One region of the Kribbella sp. NPDC051936 genome, then DNA from elsewhere that is predicted to be linked to it. Evidence: predicted binding sites of a transcription regulator. Region 1 holds the regulator's gene; each other region holds the start of a gene.
The links. Region 1 encodes HrcA, which represses chaperone genes, less so after heat shock. Its sites were predicted from a motif close to TTGGCACTCGNNNNNNNCGAGTGCCAA; they were not measured.

Region 1 (5,189 bases):
CCCCCGCCGCCCGCATCGTCCGGCAGATCTCCGCGCCGTCCTTCCCGGGGAGTCCGATGTCGAGGATCACCGCGACCGGACGCGTCCGTCGCCACGCGGCGAGCGCGGCTTCGCCGTCCGACTCGATCCGGACGCCGAAGCCGTCGCGGCGCAGGTACAGCGCGATCACCTCGGCGATCGCCGCCTCGTCCTCGACCACCAGGACCAGCCCGCGACCGGCAGCGGTCATCTTCTGCTCCTGGGGATTCGCGGTCAGGGTGTGTCGTCCCCGGCCAGCTCGCGATCGATCGCGTCAAGGGTAGACCCGATCCCGTCCAGCTCCTGCTCCGGCGACCCCACCTGTTGGGTCGCCGGAGCCTGGCCGGACCCCTGCTCTCCCGGCCGGTCGGCGGAGCCGCACGCGGACAGCCCGAGGACGATGCCCGCCGTACCGATCAGCACGACCAGCGCCTTGCGTGTCACTTGGCCACCTGGCAGTGCTCGGTCTTGAAGGTCTCCAGCTTCGTCTTGACGGTGCCGAGCTGCGTCAGCCGCTCGGTCCGGCGTTGCGCCCGCTGCTCCAGCCGGGCGGCGGCCTTGTCGTGTCCCTTCGCCTTCTGCGCGGCGGCCCGCGCCTTGAGCCACGCCACCGAGCCCTTCACGTCGGCGCCGCCGTTGATCCGGGCCGTCAGCTTGTCCCGGCGGGCGATCAGCTTGGGCAGGAGTTCGGCGCACAACTTCTGCGACTCCTCCGGGCTCAGCGTCACCGGCTTGTACGACGGGGCGGGGGTCGGCGTGGGAGTCGGGTCGGCGGACGCGACCGACGTACCTCCCACGAGACCACCGACCAGGACGACAGCCGACGTACCGGCCGCGAGTGCGCCGCGTACAGACCTGTGCATGATGTGTGCTCCTCGTGCTCGTTCGTTGCGATGGAACGAGACTCCCCGACGGGAATTCGAGGACGATCGGCGCTGTGTTCGGGGTTTGTAAGGGTTGCTCAGTCCGCGCGGTCGATGGTGGCGGCGAGCAGGCCGGGGAAGGCGGAGTCGAACTCGGGCCGGCGCAGACGGTTGAGGCGGCGGGCGCCTTCGTCGCGCTGCTCGATCAGCCCGGCGGACCGCAGGACGGCGAAATGGTGGCTGGCGGTCGCCTTCTTCACCGGCAGGTCGAACGTGCCGCACGCGCGCGTCCACTCGTCGTGCACGGCCAGGTCCCGCAGGATCGACCGCCGCACCGGATCCGCGAGCGCGTCAAGTGCGACCTGCAGCGGCACCTCGGCCGGGTCGGCATGGGTGAGTGTGCGGGCGCGGGCTGACTCGACGGGCATGGTCCGATCCTTGTGTTCGGTTGCTGTCTAACAGCGTACGCCGCGGATCGTCACAGCCAACGTGAGCGCGCCAGCAACGCGGCGGCGGCCGCGACGCCGGCCGTCGAAGTCCGCAGGACGGTGTCGCCGAGGCGGACCGGCTGGACGTCGAAGGCCTTGAGCTCCGCCCGGGCGATGCCGCCCTCGGGGCCGATCACCATGACCACGTCACCGGTCGCGGGCGGCTCGAGTGACGCCAGCGGGACAGTGGCTTCTTCGTGCAGTACGACGGGAAGCGCGGCGCCGGCCAGCAACGCGGCGACCTCGGCCGTGGTGGCGAGCGGAGCGACCTCGGCGAACCAGGCCCGCCGCGACTGCTTGCTCGCCTCGAACGCCCAGGCGCGCCACTTCACGAGCAGCTTCTCGACCCGCTCAGGGTTGGCCCGGAACTGACTGCGCTCAGCGTTCCACGGCACGATCACGTCGACGCCGACCTCGGTCAGCATCTCCACGGCCAGCTCGGCTCGCTCGCCCTTGGGCACCGCCTGCACCACGACCACCCGCGGCGCCGCGGCGGGCATGCTCCCGCGCTCGTCGACGGCCACCGTCACGCCGGTCTTGCTCGCCGTGACGACAGGCCCCTCGGCCCAGGCGCCGCGCCCGTCCGTCAGGCGAACGCGCTCCCCCGGCCCGATCCGCCGTACGACGGCCGCATGCCGACCCTCGGCCCCGTCGAGGGTCAGCTCGGCACCGGACAGGTCTTCCAGGTGGAAGACCGCGACACCCATCTAGTGGGCGCCGAAGGCGTCGCGGAGGCGGCCGAAGACGCCCTTGTGGGTGGCCTGGACATGGCCTTGCGGGCGCTCCTCGTCGCGGAGGCCGGCCAACTGCTTCAGCAGGTCGGCCTGGGCGTCGTCGAGCTTGGTCGGGGTCTCGACGATCACCTGGACGATCAGGTCGCCGCGACCGGCGTGCCGCAGCCGGGGTACGCCGCGGGCGGACAGCGTCATCGCCGTGCCGGACTGCGTGCCGGGCCGGATCTCCAGCGGGGTCGTCTCGCCCTCGAGCGTCGGCAGGTCGATCGTCGTCCCGAGCGCGGCCGCGGTCATCGGCAGCGTCACGGTGCAGTGCAGGTCGTCGCCGTTGCGGGTGAAGATGTCGTGCGGCTCGACCTCGATCTCGACGTACAGGTCACCGGCCGGGCCGCCGCCCGGGCCGACCTCGCCCTGACCGGACAGCTGCACGCGCGTCCCGGTGTCGACGCCGCCCGGGATCTTCACCGTGACGGTCCGCCGGGACCGCACGCGGCCGTCGCCGGAGCACTCGACGCACGGGTTCGGGATCGTGGTGCCGTAGCCGCGGCAGTTCGGGCACGGGCGCATGGTGCGCACCTCGCCGAGGAACGACCGCTGCGTGTGCGTCACCTCGCCGCGACCGTGGCAGATCTCGCAGGTGACCGGCTCGGACCCGGCCGCCGCGCCGGACCCGCTACAGGTCGGGCACAGCACGGCGGTGTCGACCTTGAGCTCCCGGGTCGTCCCGAACGCGGCCTCGGCCAGGTCGATCCGCAGCGGGATCAGCGCGTCCTGACCGCGCCGGGTCCGCGGCCGCGGCCCGCGGGTCGCCCCGCCGGTCTGGCCGAAGAACGCGTCCATGATGTCGGTGAACGTGAACGCCTGGCCGAAGCCGGCGCCGCCCGGCCCGCCGCCCGCGGCCGCGAACGGGTCGCCGCCGAGGTCGTGCATCTGCCGCTTCTGCGGGTCACTGAGCACCTGGAACGCGCGCCCGATCTCCTGGAACTTCTGGTGCGCGTCCTCGGAGTCGTTCACGTCCGGGTGGTACTGACGTGCCAGCTTGCGGTACGCCTTCTTGATCTCGTCCGGTGACGCGTCACGGCTGACACCTAGGACGGCGTAGTAATCGGTGCTCATACTCCAGACCAGGGGGTTGATAGCAAAATCGTCATGACTCAGCCAGGATCTGGCTGACGTAGCGCGCGACGGCCCGTACGGCGCCCATCGTGCTCGGATAGTCCATGTGCGTCGGTCCGACGATGCCCAGCGTGGCCAGCACCTCGGACTTCGAGCCGTAGCCGGTCGCGACCACCGAGGTCGTCGCGAGTTCCTCGAAGGGGTTCTCGTGGCCGATCCGGACGGTCAGCGTCTGCGGGTTGGTCGCCTCGCCGAGCAGCTTCAGCAGGATGACGTGCTCCTCCAGCGCCTCCAGCACCGGCTTCACGTTCCGCTCGAAGTCGTCGCCGTACCGCGTCAGGTTGGCGGCGCCGCCGACCGCGATCCGCTGCTCGCCGACCTCGTCGGTGAACGCCTCCAGCAGCGTGGTGACGATCGCCGCGACCAGTGACCGGTCGGCCGGCGCGAACAGCTCCGGCACACCGGCCAGCGACGCCGTCGCGTCGGTCAGGCGCTGACCGGCCAGCGCCGTGTTCAGCCGGGACCGCAGGTCCGCGATCAGCTGCTCGTCGACGTCGTGCGGGTGCTCGACGTGCCGCTGCTCGACCCGGCCGGTGCTCGTGATCAGCACGAGCAGCAACCGCCGCGGGCTCATCGTGACGACCTCGATGTGCCGCACGCTCGACCGGTTCAGCGACGGGTACTGCACGATGGCGACCTGGCGGGTGATCTGCGCCAGCAACCGGACGGTCCGGCGGACCACGTCGTCCAGGTCGACCGCTCCGGCCAGGAACGACGTGATCGCCTTCTTCTCGGCGATCGAGAGGGTCTTGACCGTGCTCAGCTTGTCGACGAACAGCCGGTAGCCCGCGTCGGTCGGGATTCGGCCGGCGCTGGTGTGCGGCTGGGTGATGTACCCCTCTTCCTCCAGCGCGGCCATGTCGTTGCGCACGGTGGCCGGGGAGACGCCGAGGTTGTGCCGGTCGACCAGAGTCTTCGAGCCGACCGGCTCATGGGTGGCCACGTAGTCCTCGACGATGGCGCGGAGAACGTCCAGCTTGCGTTCGTCGAGCACGCGCACCACCCTCTCGGCCTCTTGGCACTCAATCCTTCAGAGTGCCAGTCTAGGCGGTCTCGGGCGACGCTCCCAACGGAACGGCCGCGGGGCGCGTCACTGTACTGGCCACATCAAGCGGCTGATCCTGCACCGCGGAGTCGACGAACGACTCGAGGACGTCGAGCACGTGGTAGGCCAGCTCGCCGCTGGCGCGGTGCGGCTCGCCGGTGCGCACCGCCCGGGCCATGTCCGCGACGCCGACCCCGCGCCCGGCCCCGGCATACCCGCCCGAGACCGGCACCTCGGTCCACTCGCGCTGCTCCGGGGTCACGATCTCGACGGTCCCGTCGAACCCGTTCGGGTCCGGTACGGACAGGCTGCCGTCCGTCCCGTGGACCTCGATCCGCGGCAGCCGCCCGGCCCACACGTCGAACGACATCAGCACCGTGGTCAGCGCGCCCGACTCGTGCTCCAGCACGCCGGTCACGTGGGTCGGCACCTCGACGTCGAACACGGTCCCGGCCCGCGGCCCGGTGTGGACCTTCCGCTGCTGCTTCGCCCGGCCGGCGCGGGCGGTCACCCGCACGACCGGCCCGAGCAGCGTCACCAGGCTGGTCACGTAGTACGGACCCATGTCGAGGACCGGGCCGCCGCCCGGCTGGTAGTAGAACTCGGGCGCCGGGTGCCACAGCTCGTGGCCGGGCGTCACCATGAACGCGGTCGCCGCGTGCGGGGTGCCGATGTCACCGCGGTCGATCACGGCCCGGGCCGTCTGGGTGCCGGTGCCGAGGACCGTGTCCGGTGCGCAGCCGATCCGCAGGTCGTTGGCGGCGGCGTACTTGAGCAGCGGCTCCGCCTCGGCACGGTCCATGGCCAGCGGCTTCTCGCCGTACACGTGCTTGCCGGCGGCCAGCGCGGCCTGGTGTACGGCGGC
Region 2 (5,189 bases), on a different contig from region 1:
TGGCGTCCGTGCTGGGCGTCGCCGCCGGCACCGTCAAGAGCCGACTGTCCCGCGCGGTGAAGGCCCTGGCGCAGGACCCACACCTGGCAGAACTGCGAGAACCCCGATGACTGACCTGACCGACCTCCTGGAACGGACCGCCGCGCAGACACCGGTAGGCGAACCCCCACTGGATGCCCTGTACGCCGGAGCAACCCGCCGTCGACGCCGCCGCACGGTGGGACTCACAGCGCTCACTGCGGTCGCTGTCGGCGCTGTGATCGCCGGCTCGAACCTGCTGACCTCAGCCACACCGAACGCGCCTGTGACCTCGCCGACCCCAGCTCCGACGACGGCAGTTCCGGTGCCGCCTGCGACGCGGCTGGTTGCGTTCGGTCACGCGGCCATCGCCGTACCGGCCGCCTGGCCGACCAACAAGAGCAGGTGCGGCACCCCGCAACAGGACACCGTCCAGATCGACGACCCCACCGCGGCACAGTTCTGCCAGAGCCACCGCCCGAAGGGTGTGGAGAGCGTGCAGCTGACCGGCGCGCCGCCGTCTCTCGACTACCACGCCGACGAGGCGATCGTCATCGACGGCGTACAGGCCCAGCGTCAGCGCACGAGCTGCCGCGACGGCTGGCAAGGCACCAGGGTGTGTACCGGCGCGGTGGGTATCCCGTCGCTCAAGGTCTGGTTCTACGCCGAGTCGTCCACGAGCGCCGCCGAGGTCGACCGGATCCTGGACCGGATCCAGATCCTGCGGGACCGGTCCGGTGTCCCGAGCTACTCGTCACTCGGTGGCCCGCCTCTCAACCCCATCGCGAAGAACTACGGGCCGCTGTTGCTGGCCGCGGAACTCAAGGCCCTGTACAAGTGGGTGACGGCGCCTGGCTACCCGTCCGGCACGATCCTCGGCGTCTCGCCGGCGGTCGGGACGCTGCTGCCGGTCGGATCTACGGTGACGGTGACGATCGCAAGATGAGCAGAACTGTCGGTGCCGGCGTCTAGCGTCAGGGGGTATGGACGCGCAGGCGGTGGTGAAGGTGATGGCGGGGCTGCCGGGTGCCGAGGAGCAGGAGGGGTGGGCCGGGCAGCCGGTCTTCAAGGTGCGCAACAAGAGCTTCGCGTACCTGTCCGAGGACCAGACCCGGATGCACCTGAAGGCGCTCCGCGAGGAGCAGGAGGCACTGGTCGCCGAGAACCCGGAGGTCTACGAGGCTTCCTGGGAGGGCGGCCGGTTCGCCTGGATCCTGATCCAGCTGGACCTCGCCGACGAGGAAGAGCTGGCCGAGCTCATCACGGAGGCCTACCGCCTCACCGCCCCGAAGTACCTGGTCACCCAGCTGGACGCCTGACCAGGACCCACTGCGGGCTGGTGCGGCTGACCTCGGTGAAGCCGGCGTCGAGGTAGACGGACAGCGGGCCGCGGTACAGGTCGGCGGACGGTATGCGGCCGGCAGCCGTGGTGTCGACGGCACACGCCTCGACGCTGGGGGCGCCGTACGAGCGGGCCAGGTCGAGGGCACCGCGGACCAGTTCGCCCGCGATCCCCTTGCGGCGGTGGCCGACCGGTACGACGAAGCAGGTGATCACCCAGGCGTCCAGGTGGTCGGTGCGCCAGTTGGGCGAGGCGACCACCCGCGGGTACGACGTACGCGGCCCGACGGCGCACCAGCCGACCGGAGCGTCCCCGTCGTACGCAACGACACCGGGTGGTAACTCACCGTCACGGACCTGCGCGTGGAGGCCCTCCCGGTTGTCCGCGGGGCTGCTACCGGACCACGCTTTGCCGCGGAGGCGGAAGTACTGGCAGAAGCAGCGGGAAGGGTCGCCGCGCTCGCCCATCACCGTCGCGACGTCGGGCCAGGAGTCCGGGCCGGCCGGGCGTACGTTCACCATGGGCTCACCGTAGCCGGGGGCCGGCTTGCACTCGCTTGGGGCGAGTGCTAATACTTGGTTAGCACTCCATGGGTGAGAGTGATAAGAACTCGCGCTCGGTGGAGTGTGCAAGAAGACGGCCTCGATGAGGTGCCGGAGTGCGGCGGGACATGAGCGTCGCGGTGCCGGTGCCGTCCGTCGCGGGCATCGAGCCGGCTGGACCACAGAACTCGACGCGGGAGGACTCGCGGAGAATGCCCAAGCTGATTTCGTTCGATGAAGAGGCGCGCCGCGGCCTCGAGCGGGGAATGAACACCCTCGCCGACGCGGTCAAGGTGACGCTAGGCCCGAAGGGCCGCAACGTCGTGCTGGAGAAGAAGTGGGGCGCACCCACGATCACCAACGACGGCGTCTCCATCGCCAAGGAGATCGAGCTCGAGGACCCGTACGAGAAGATCGGGGCCGAGCTCGTCAAGGAAGTTGCCAAGAAGACCGACGACGTCGCGGGTGACGGCACGACGACCGCCACCGTGCTGGCCCAGGCTCTCGTCCGCGAGGGGCTGCGCAACGTCGCCGCCGGCGCCAACCCGATGGGCCTGAAGAAGGGCATCGAGAAGGCGACCGAGGCCGTCAGCGAGCAGCTGCTGTCGCTGGCCAAGGACGTCGAGACCCGGGAGCAGATCGCCTCGACCGCGTCGATCTCCGCCGCGGACACCCAGGTCGGCCAGATCATCGCCGAGGCGATGGACAAGGTCGGCAAGGAAGGCGTCATCACCGTCGAGGAGAGCAACACCTTCGGCCTCGAGCTCGAGCTCACCGAGGGCATGCGCTTCGACAAGGGCTACATCTCGCCGTACTTCGTGACCGACACCGACCGGATGGAGGCCGTCCTCGACGACCCGTACATCCTGGTCGTGAACAGCAAGATCGGCAGCATCAAGGACCTGGTCCCGGTGCTGGAGAAGGTCATGCAGACCGGCAAGCCGCTGGCGATCATCGCCGAGGACGTCGAGGGCGAGGCCCTGGCCACCCTGGTCGTCAACAAGATCAAGGGCACCTTCAAGGCCGTCGCCGTCAAGGCGCCGGGCTTCGGTGACCGCCGCAAGGCCATGCTCGTCGACATCGCCGTCCTCACCGGCGGCGAGGTGATCTCCGAGGAGGTCGGCCTCAAGCTCGACACCGTCGACCTGGAGCTGCTCGGCCAGGCCCGCAAGATCGTCGTCACCAAGGACGAGACGACCATCGTCGAGGGCTCGGGCGACGCCGACCAGATCACCGGCCGGGTCAACCAGATCCGCGCCGAGATCGAGAAGTCGGACTCCGACTACGACCGCGAGAAGCTGCAGGAGCGGCTGGCCAAGCTGGCCGGCGGCGTTGCGGTGATCAAGGTCGGCGCGGCCACCGAGGTCGAGCTGAAGGAGCGCAAGCACCGCATCGAGGACGCCGTTCGCAACGCGAAGGCGGCCGTCGAGGAGGGCATCGTCGCCGGTGGCGGCGTGGCGCTGCTGCAGGCGTCCGTGGTCGCGTTCGAGAAGCTGGAGCTCGAGGGTGACGAGGCGACCGGTGCGGAGATCGTGCGCAAGGCCGTCGAGGCGCCGCTGAAGCAGATCGCCGTGAACGCCGGCCTCGAGGGCGGCGTCGTGGTGGAGAAGGTCCGCAACCTCGAGCCGGGTCACGGTCTGAACGCCGCGACCGGTGAGTACGTCGACCTGATCGCCACCGGCATCATCGACCCGGCCAAGGTGACCCGGTCCGCGCTGCAGAACGCGGCGTCGATCGCGGCCCTGTTCCTCACCACCGAGGCCGTCATCGCCGACAAGCCGGAGAAGGCCGCGGCCGCTCCGGGCGGCGCGCCCGACATGGGCGGCATGGACTTCTGATCCCCTGAAGTCCGCACTGCACACGCAGTACCCCAGGAGGTCCCGGGCTCACGCTCGGGACCTCCTGCTGTTCCCGGCGACCTGAGACCAGAACCGGCGCCCTGGGACCTGGTATTTCAGGTCCCAGGACACCATTTCTGGTCTCAGCCTTCAGGTGCCGGTGATCAGGTGGTGGGCCAGTTGGGGGGAGAAGGTGCGGGTGGGGAGGTCCGGGGTGAGGCCGCAGGGGCCGTCGGATTCGCCGGGGGTGCGGAGCCAGAGGTGGAGGTCTACGGGGGCGGCGGTGCGGGCCGGGGGTGTGCCGAGTTTGCGGGACGGCGGGTTGCAGGAGCTGCCGTCGGAGCCGTTGAGGTTGCGGCTGGTGTCGACGACGTAGTGCGTGCCGCCGCCGAGCGCCTGCAGGATCTCGTTGCCGCGGGCTACCGACTGGTCGGTGGTGAAGTAGTTCGCGGTGTTCAGGGCGAACCCGCGGATCTTGCCGACATCCGCGAGCCGCAGCCGGCGGGCCATCTCCTTCGCCTCGCCGGACGTCCCGTTCCCGGCGTCGAGGTACGTCCAGGTGTTCGGGTTCTTCGCCGCGAAGACCCCGACGGCGTACTTCAGCAGGGCGATCCGCCCGTCCCACTCCGCCGGCGGGTAGCAGTCGAGTCGCGCCAGCGCGTCCGGTTCGAGCACCACCACCGCGGGCCGTGCCCCGACACCGGCCGACACGGCCGCGATCCACGTCCGGTACGCCGCGTCCGACGCGGCCCCGCCGCCGATCCCGCACTGGCGCCCCGGCAGGTTGTCCGTCACCAGCACCGGTAGTTTTCCGGCCTTGTCCGCGGCCGTCGTGTACGCCGTGACGCCCGCCTTCACGTCGCCGCTCCACGCGCCGACCCATCGCGCCGACGCCTGCGCGGCGATCTTCGACGCGAGCTCGGTGTCCTCCGGGTGCCGTCGTACGTAGGCCGCCGCGGACGAGGCCGGGTCGACGTAGAACCCGGTGGTCAGCCGCAGCGGATCACCGGTCGCTTCGGCCCGCCCGGACTCGGGCGGACCGAAGGCGAGCAGCGCGGCGGTCAGCAACAGGGCGGTCGTGAAACGCAGAGTCGGCATCGGTGAAGGACCCTCCTGATCACTCAAAGTGCCGACGACATTACTCGCAGACAGCTCAACTGTTCTCGTCGACCTCGCAGAACGAGGAGTAGTGGTCGGCGGTGTAGTAGACGTAATCGGGCGTGGTCTTGGCGCCGCCGCCGACCAGCCGGCGGGCACCGCGGTCGGGGGAGCCCGGCGTGATCACGGTGTACTCGTGGTAGTAGCCGCTCGACTCCGACGGCAGGATGCCCTCCCGGTTCGAGAAGACGGTGCCGTCCTGGTCGTACGGGAACGGTCCGCCGGAGTGGATCAGGTCGAGGGTGTCCGAGGCCTCGGGCGGCAGCGAACTCAAGGCACAGGTGTCGATCG
Region 3 (5,189 bases), on a different contig from region 1:
CCGCGGCGATCGCGAACATCGCGGTGGCGCGGCTCCGGATGCCGGTGAAACACCGGCTGCGGGTGCCGTGCGACGGCCCGGCATCGTAGGGGAACCGACCTTGGTGGCGGGCCTCCGGGGAGAGCAGCAGCGGACGCAGCACCTCGCCCGCCGGCAGGTCCCCGGAGACCCGCTCGCGAGATCGATCATATGTTCGAATACAGGTCGAGCGCAAGTCAGGACTGTTCGGCCCGGTGCCGGCCGGGTGTGGTGCCGACGATCGCCGCGAAGGCCGCGATGAAGCCGCTCGGGTTCGCCCAGCCGCACGCGTGCGCGACGTACGTGGTGTCGTGGCCGGCGGCGAGCAGCACGAGGGCATGGTAGATCCGGAGCTGCGTGCGCCATTCGTAGAAGGTCATGCCGAGCTCGTCGCGGAGCAGCCGGCTGAGCGTCCGGGCGCCGGCGCCGGCCGCACGGCCGAGCTCGGCCAGCGGGGTGTTGTCGGCCGGGTTCTCGTGCAGCAGTTTCGCGATGGTGCGCAGGCGGTCGTCGCGCGGCTCGGGGAGTTGCAGCGGTTGCTCGGCGGCTTCGTGGAGTTCGCCGACGAGGACGTGTTCCAGGCGGCGCCGGGCTCCGGTGTCGAGTTGGCGGCTGGTCAGGGCGAGGAGTACCTCGCGGGCGAGACCGGAGGCAAGGAAGACGGCCGGGCGGTCCGGGATGCGCCGTGCCAGTCCGGCGGTCAGGAACACGATCCGCATGTCGGTCTCGCCGTGCGCGCGGTGGTGGTGCGTCGCGTGCGCCGGCGTCCAGGCGACGCGGTTGGCGGGCACGATCGAGGTGCCGTGATCGGTGTGGACGGAGATGACGCCGCGGGCGGCGTACACCAAGTGCCCCTCGTCGTGGGTGTGCACCGCACTGGTGCCTCCGGAAACCCATCGGTGTGCGCCCGCGGACGGGAACAGCTCCGACTCGAGAGGCCGGCCGTCGGGCCTGGTGCTATCGGCCATCAGCCACTCTGCGGCACGAGTAGGCGACGGCGTCCCGGTCGATCCGCGTAATGATCAGCGTTGCCGACGCCGCACCCTTCGGAGCGAGCTTCTTGCGCAGTTGCGCCGGATCGAGATCCACCCCGCGCTTCTTGATCTCCAGTGTGCCGATGCCGTTGCTGCGAACCCACGCGCGCAACGCCTTCTCCTTGTAGGGCAGCTCTTGCAGCACCTCGTACGCCGAGGCGAGCGGCGTCGGCACGTGCTGCGCCGCCGTGACGTAAGCGATGCGCGGATCGAGAAGCCATCCACCCACGGCTGCCGCGACCGCCGTCACCAGACCGGCCCGGACGACCGCGCCGTCCGGTTCGTAGATGTACCGCCCGACCGGCCCGACCTCGGCGTCCGGCGCTTCGGCGACACTCGCCTGGCTCGGCAGCAGCGTCGCCCGGCGGGGCATACCGCCGTACAGCTTTCCGGACCACAGTGCGGCTTCCTTCACCTCACCGGCATCGCTGATCCACTCGGCCTCCACGCCGTCGGGAATCGCGTCGTGCGGAATGCCGGGCGCCACCTTCACGCACGCCGTCCGCTCCAGGAGCGAAGTGACGAACGACCACGGCGGCGAGTAGGCGTTGTGATCGAACACGCGCCGCCCGTCGGCCCGCCGCGCAGGATCGGCGAACACCATGTCGTACGGCGTGAGGTCCGTTGTCTGTGCATCGCCTACCAGGACGTCGCCGGGCAGGTCGAACGTGGCCAGGTTCGCCCGGGCGACCGCTGCTGTCTCGGGGTCCCGCTCCACGCCGGTGACCCGCAGGCCGGCGCGCGCCATCGTGATCAGGTCGCCGCCGATGCCGCACCCCAGGTCGACCACGGTGTCGAGCTGGGTGGCTGCGATCCGTACGGCGCGGTGGGTGCTCACTGTGGTGCGGGTGGACTGCTCCAGGCCGTCCGGGGTGAAGTACATGCGCTCCGCGTCCGGACCGAACTTGGCGGTCGCACGGTGGCGCAGTGCGGCCTGGGTCACCGCAGTCGTGACCAGCGTCGCGTCGTACGAGCGTCTGAGCTTCTCGACGAGCTGGAGCTCTCTGCCGGGGCGGTACTCGGCACAAGCAGCCGCCAGCACCTCAGCGCCTGGTCCATCGAGCAACGCCGTGACAGTCACCCGGTAAGCCTAGAGCGGGCTGGAACAGCTCCTGCTCCAGCTGCGGGTAGCCATCGAGTACAGGCGCCAGTTCATCGCGGAGCGGGTCTTCGGGCCGTAGATGCCGTCCACCACCAGGTGGTGCTTGCGCTGCACCATCTTGATGACAGTGCGGGTGTTGGTGCCGTAGATGCCGTCGACGGCGAGCTTGGTGCCGTAACAGAAGTTCAGGTTGCGCTGGAGGACCTGGATCGCGGTCTCCGGATCACCTGTCCGGCTGGAGCCCCGGAACGGGTCGTCGCCGTACATGAGGTTGCAGGTCGTGCTCGTGCTGCCCAGGATCGACGGCATCGGGATGCCCCAGCTGCGGTTCACCGGCACGAGCCGGGCAGACCTGCACTGCGGCAGCGCGGCCGCTGCCTTCAGCTCGGCCGCCGTCGCGTCGTTCGACACCGCTTCGTCGACCTTGGGTGGGTCTGCTGCCGGGGCCGCGGTGGGCGGGCCGGCGGCCGGTGGCGACTCTTTCGACGTGTTGGCCGCGCCGGCGCCGACGGCGACCGCGGCGACGGCGGTCAGGAGCGCGATCGTCCGGCCGGACAGCTTCGGCAACGCGGGCAGCTTGAACGCCATGGGCCCCTCCTGTGATCGCTCTGGGAGAACGGTCGCATGCGGACCCGGGTCCGGCCCAGCGTTCGGCCACATTCCGTACCCGGACGATTACCCGGCCGCTGAGAATTCGTCTGGCACTCGAGTTGACCGAGTGCTAATCGCGGCCTAGATTCGGTGTTGGCACTCTCCACACGAGGGTGCCAGCGGTCCGGCCTCTGACCCCCGCGACGGCAGGGGAGCGCGACCACATGCCACAGACAAGCGAATTCGACCGTGGAGGTCAGCAAGTGTCGGTCACGATCAAGCCGCTCGAGGACCGCGTCCTCGTCGCGCCGCTCGAAGCCGAGCAGACCACGAAGTCCGGCCTGGTGATCCCGGACACCGCCAAGGAGAAGCCGCAGGAGGGCGAGATCCTCGCCGTCGGCCCGGGCCGGATCGACGACAACGGCAACCGCGTCCCGCTGGACGTCGCCGTCGGCGACAAGGTCATCTACTCCAAGTACGGCGGCACCGAGGTCAAGTACGACGGCCAGGACTACCTGATCCTGGGCGCCCGCGACATCCTCGCAGTCGTCAGCAAGTGACGATCGCTCGCTGTTCCTGACTGACACCGCCCTGGGGCCGCACACCGGCGCCGGGGCGGAGTCGGTCTGGGCGCAGCGAGGTCGTCCGTGCTGTTGACGAAGAGCGAATTTCAGAGAGGGACTGGATTTTTCATGCCGAAGATCCTCGAGTTCGACGAGAACGCGCGGCGCGCGCTGGAGCGCGGCGTCGACAAGCTCGCGAACACGGTGAAGGTGACGCTCGGCCCGAAGGGCCGTTACGTCGTCCTGGACAAGAAGTGGGGCGCCCCGACCATCACCAACGACGGTGTCACCGTCGCCCGTGAGGTCGAGCTGGACGACCCGTTCGAGAACCTTGGTGCGCAGCTGACCAAGGAGGTCGCCACCAAGACCAACGACATCGCCGGTGACGGCACCACCACCGCGACGGTGCTGGCGCAGGCGCTGGTGCACGAGGGCCTCCGGGCGGTCGCCGCCGGCGCCAACCCGATGGGTCTCAAGCGCGGTATCGAGGCGGCCGTCGAGGCCGTGTCGGCCAAGCTGGTGGACACCGCGAAGCCGGTCGACGACAAGGGCGACATGGCCCACGTCGCGACCATCTCCGCCCGCGACGCCGAGATCGGCGCGCTGATCGCGGACGCGTTCGACAAGGTCGGCAAGGACGGTGTGATCACCGTCGAGGAGTCGAACACCTTCGGGACCGAGCTCGAGTTCACCGAGGGTATGCAGTTCGACAAGGGCTACATCTCGCCGTACTTCATCACCGACGCCGAGGCCGGCGAAGCGGTGCTGGAGGACCCGTACATCCTGATCCACCAGGGCAAGATCTCCGCGATCGCGGACCTGCTGCCGCTGCTGGAGAAGGTCGTGCAGTCCGGCAAGACGCTGCTGATCATCGCCGAGGACGTCGAGGCCGAGGCGCTGTCCACCCTCGTGGTGAACAAGATCCGCGGCAACTTCACCTCGGTCGCCGTCAAGGCGCCGGGCTTCGGCGACCGCCGCAAGGCGATGCTGGAGGACCTGGCCGCGCTCACCGGCGCGCAGGTCGTCGCCCCCGAGGTCGGGCTGAAGCTCGACCAGGTCGGCCTCGAGGTGCTCGGTTCGGCCCGCCGGATCGTGGTCTCGAAGGACAACACGACCGTCGTCGAGGGTTCCGGCAAGGCCGAGGACATCGAGGGCCGGGTCAGCCAGATCAAGTCCGAGATCGAGCGCACCGACTCCGACTGGGACCGCGAGAAGCTGCAGGAGCGGCTGGCCAAGCTGGCCGGCGGCGTCTGCGTGATCAAGGTCGGCGCGGCCACCGAGGTCGAGCTGAAGGAGAAGAAGCACCGGATCGAGGACGCGGTGTCCGCGACCCGGGCCGCGATCGAGGAGGGCATCGTCGCCGGCGGCGGCTCCGCTCTCGTGCACGCGGCGACCGTCCTGGACGGCGGCCTCGACCTCGAAGGTGACGAGGCGACCGGTGTCCGGATCGTCCGCAAGTCGATCGTCGAGCCGCTGCGCTGGATCGCCGAGAACGGCGGCTACGAGGGCTACGTCGTGACGTCGAAGGTGGCCGAGCTCGAGTCCGGCAGCGGCTTCAACGCCGCCACCGGTGAGTACGGCGACCTGCTGGCCCAGGGCGTGCTGGACCCGGTCAAGGTGACCCGGTCCGCGCTCGCCAACGCCGGCTCGATCGCCGCGCTGCTGCTGACGACCGAGACGCTGGTCGTCGACAAGCCCGAGGAAGAGGAGCCCGCCGCGGCCGGTCACGGCCACGGGCACGGTCACTGACCTCAGGCAGTAGTAAGCCGGTAGTCAGGCAGTAGTTCGACAGCACAGCACACAGAGCACCGCCCGGCAGGTAACTGCCGGGCGGTGCTCTGTTCTCATAGGAGCTGTGTCGATTCGCGAGCGTCGTTCCGA

Region 2: the regulator HrcA is predicted to act here: its motif matches at 1,906-1,932, upstream of groL (chaperonin GroEL).
Region 3: the regulator HrcA is predicted to act here: its motif matches at 2,853-2,879, upstream of groES (co-chaperone GroES).

What each region holds. Positions count from the first base shown of each region.
Region 1 covers NZ_JBFAXS010000007.1:469,842-475,030, forward strand. The annotation lists gene AB0L64_RS26625 (response regulator) at 1-229, opposite strand, end outside; gene AB0L64_RS26630 (hypothetical protein) at 253-462, opposite strand; gene AB0L64_RS26635 (hypothetical protein) at 459-881, opposite strand; gene AB0L64_RS26640 (helix-turn-helix domain-containing protein) at 980-1,309, opposite strand; gene AB0L64_RS26645 (16S rRNA (uracil(1498)-N(3))-methyltransferase) at 1,360-2,076, opposite strand; gene dnaJ (molecular chaperone DnaJ) at 2,077-3,219, opposite strand; gene hrcA (heat-inducible transcriptional repressor HrcA) at 3,251-4,273, opposite strand; gene AB0L64_RS26660 (Gfo/Idh/MocA family oxidoreductase) at 4,323-5,189, opposite strand, start outside.
Region 2 covers NZ_JBFAXS010000006.1:581,041-586,229, forward strand. The annotation lists gene AB0L64_RS23980 (SigE family RNA polymerase sigma factor) at 1-110, shown strand, start outside; gene AB0L64_RS23985 (PASTA domain-containing protein) at 107-964, shown strand; gene AB0L64_RS23990 (MmcQ/YjbR family DNA-binding protein) at 1,002-1,337, shown strand; gene AB0L64_RS23995 (GNAT family N-acetyltransferase) at 1,318-1,881, opposite strand; gene groL (chaperonin GroEL) at 2,115-3,740, shown strand; gene AB0L64_RS24005 (glycoside hydrolase family 6 protein) at 3,891-4,838, opposite strand; gene AB0L64_RS24010 (ribonuclease domain-containing protein) at 4,894-5,189, opposite strand, start outside.
Region 3 covers NZ_JBFAXS010000006.1:539,624-544,812, forward strand. The annotation lists gene AB0L64_RS23770 (alpha/beta hydrolase) at 1-89, shown strand, start outside; gene AB0L64_RS23775 (AraC family transcriptional regulator) at 216-986, opposite strand; gene AB0L64_RS23780 (class I SAM-dependent methyltransferase) at 976-2,133, opposite strand; gene AB0L64_RS23785 (peptidoglycan-binding domain-containing protein) at 2,143-2,742, opposite strand; gene groES (co-chaperone GroES) at 3,009-3,305, shown strand; gene groL (chaperonin GroEL) at 3,438-5,057, shown strand; gene AB0L64_RS23800 (GNAT family N-acetyltransferase) at 5,164-5,189, shown strand, end outside.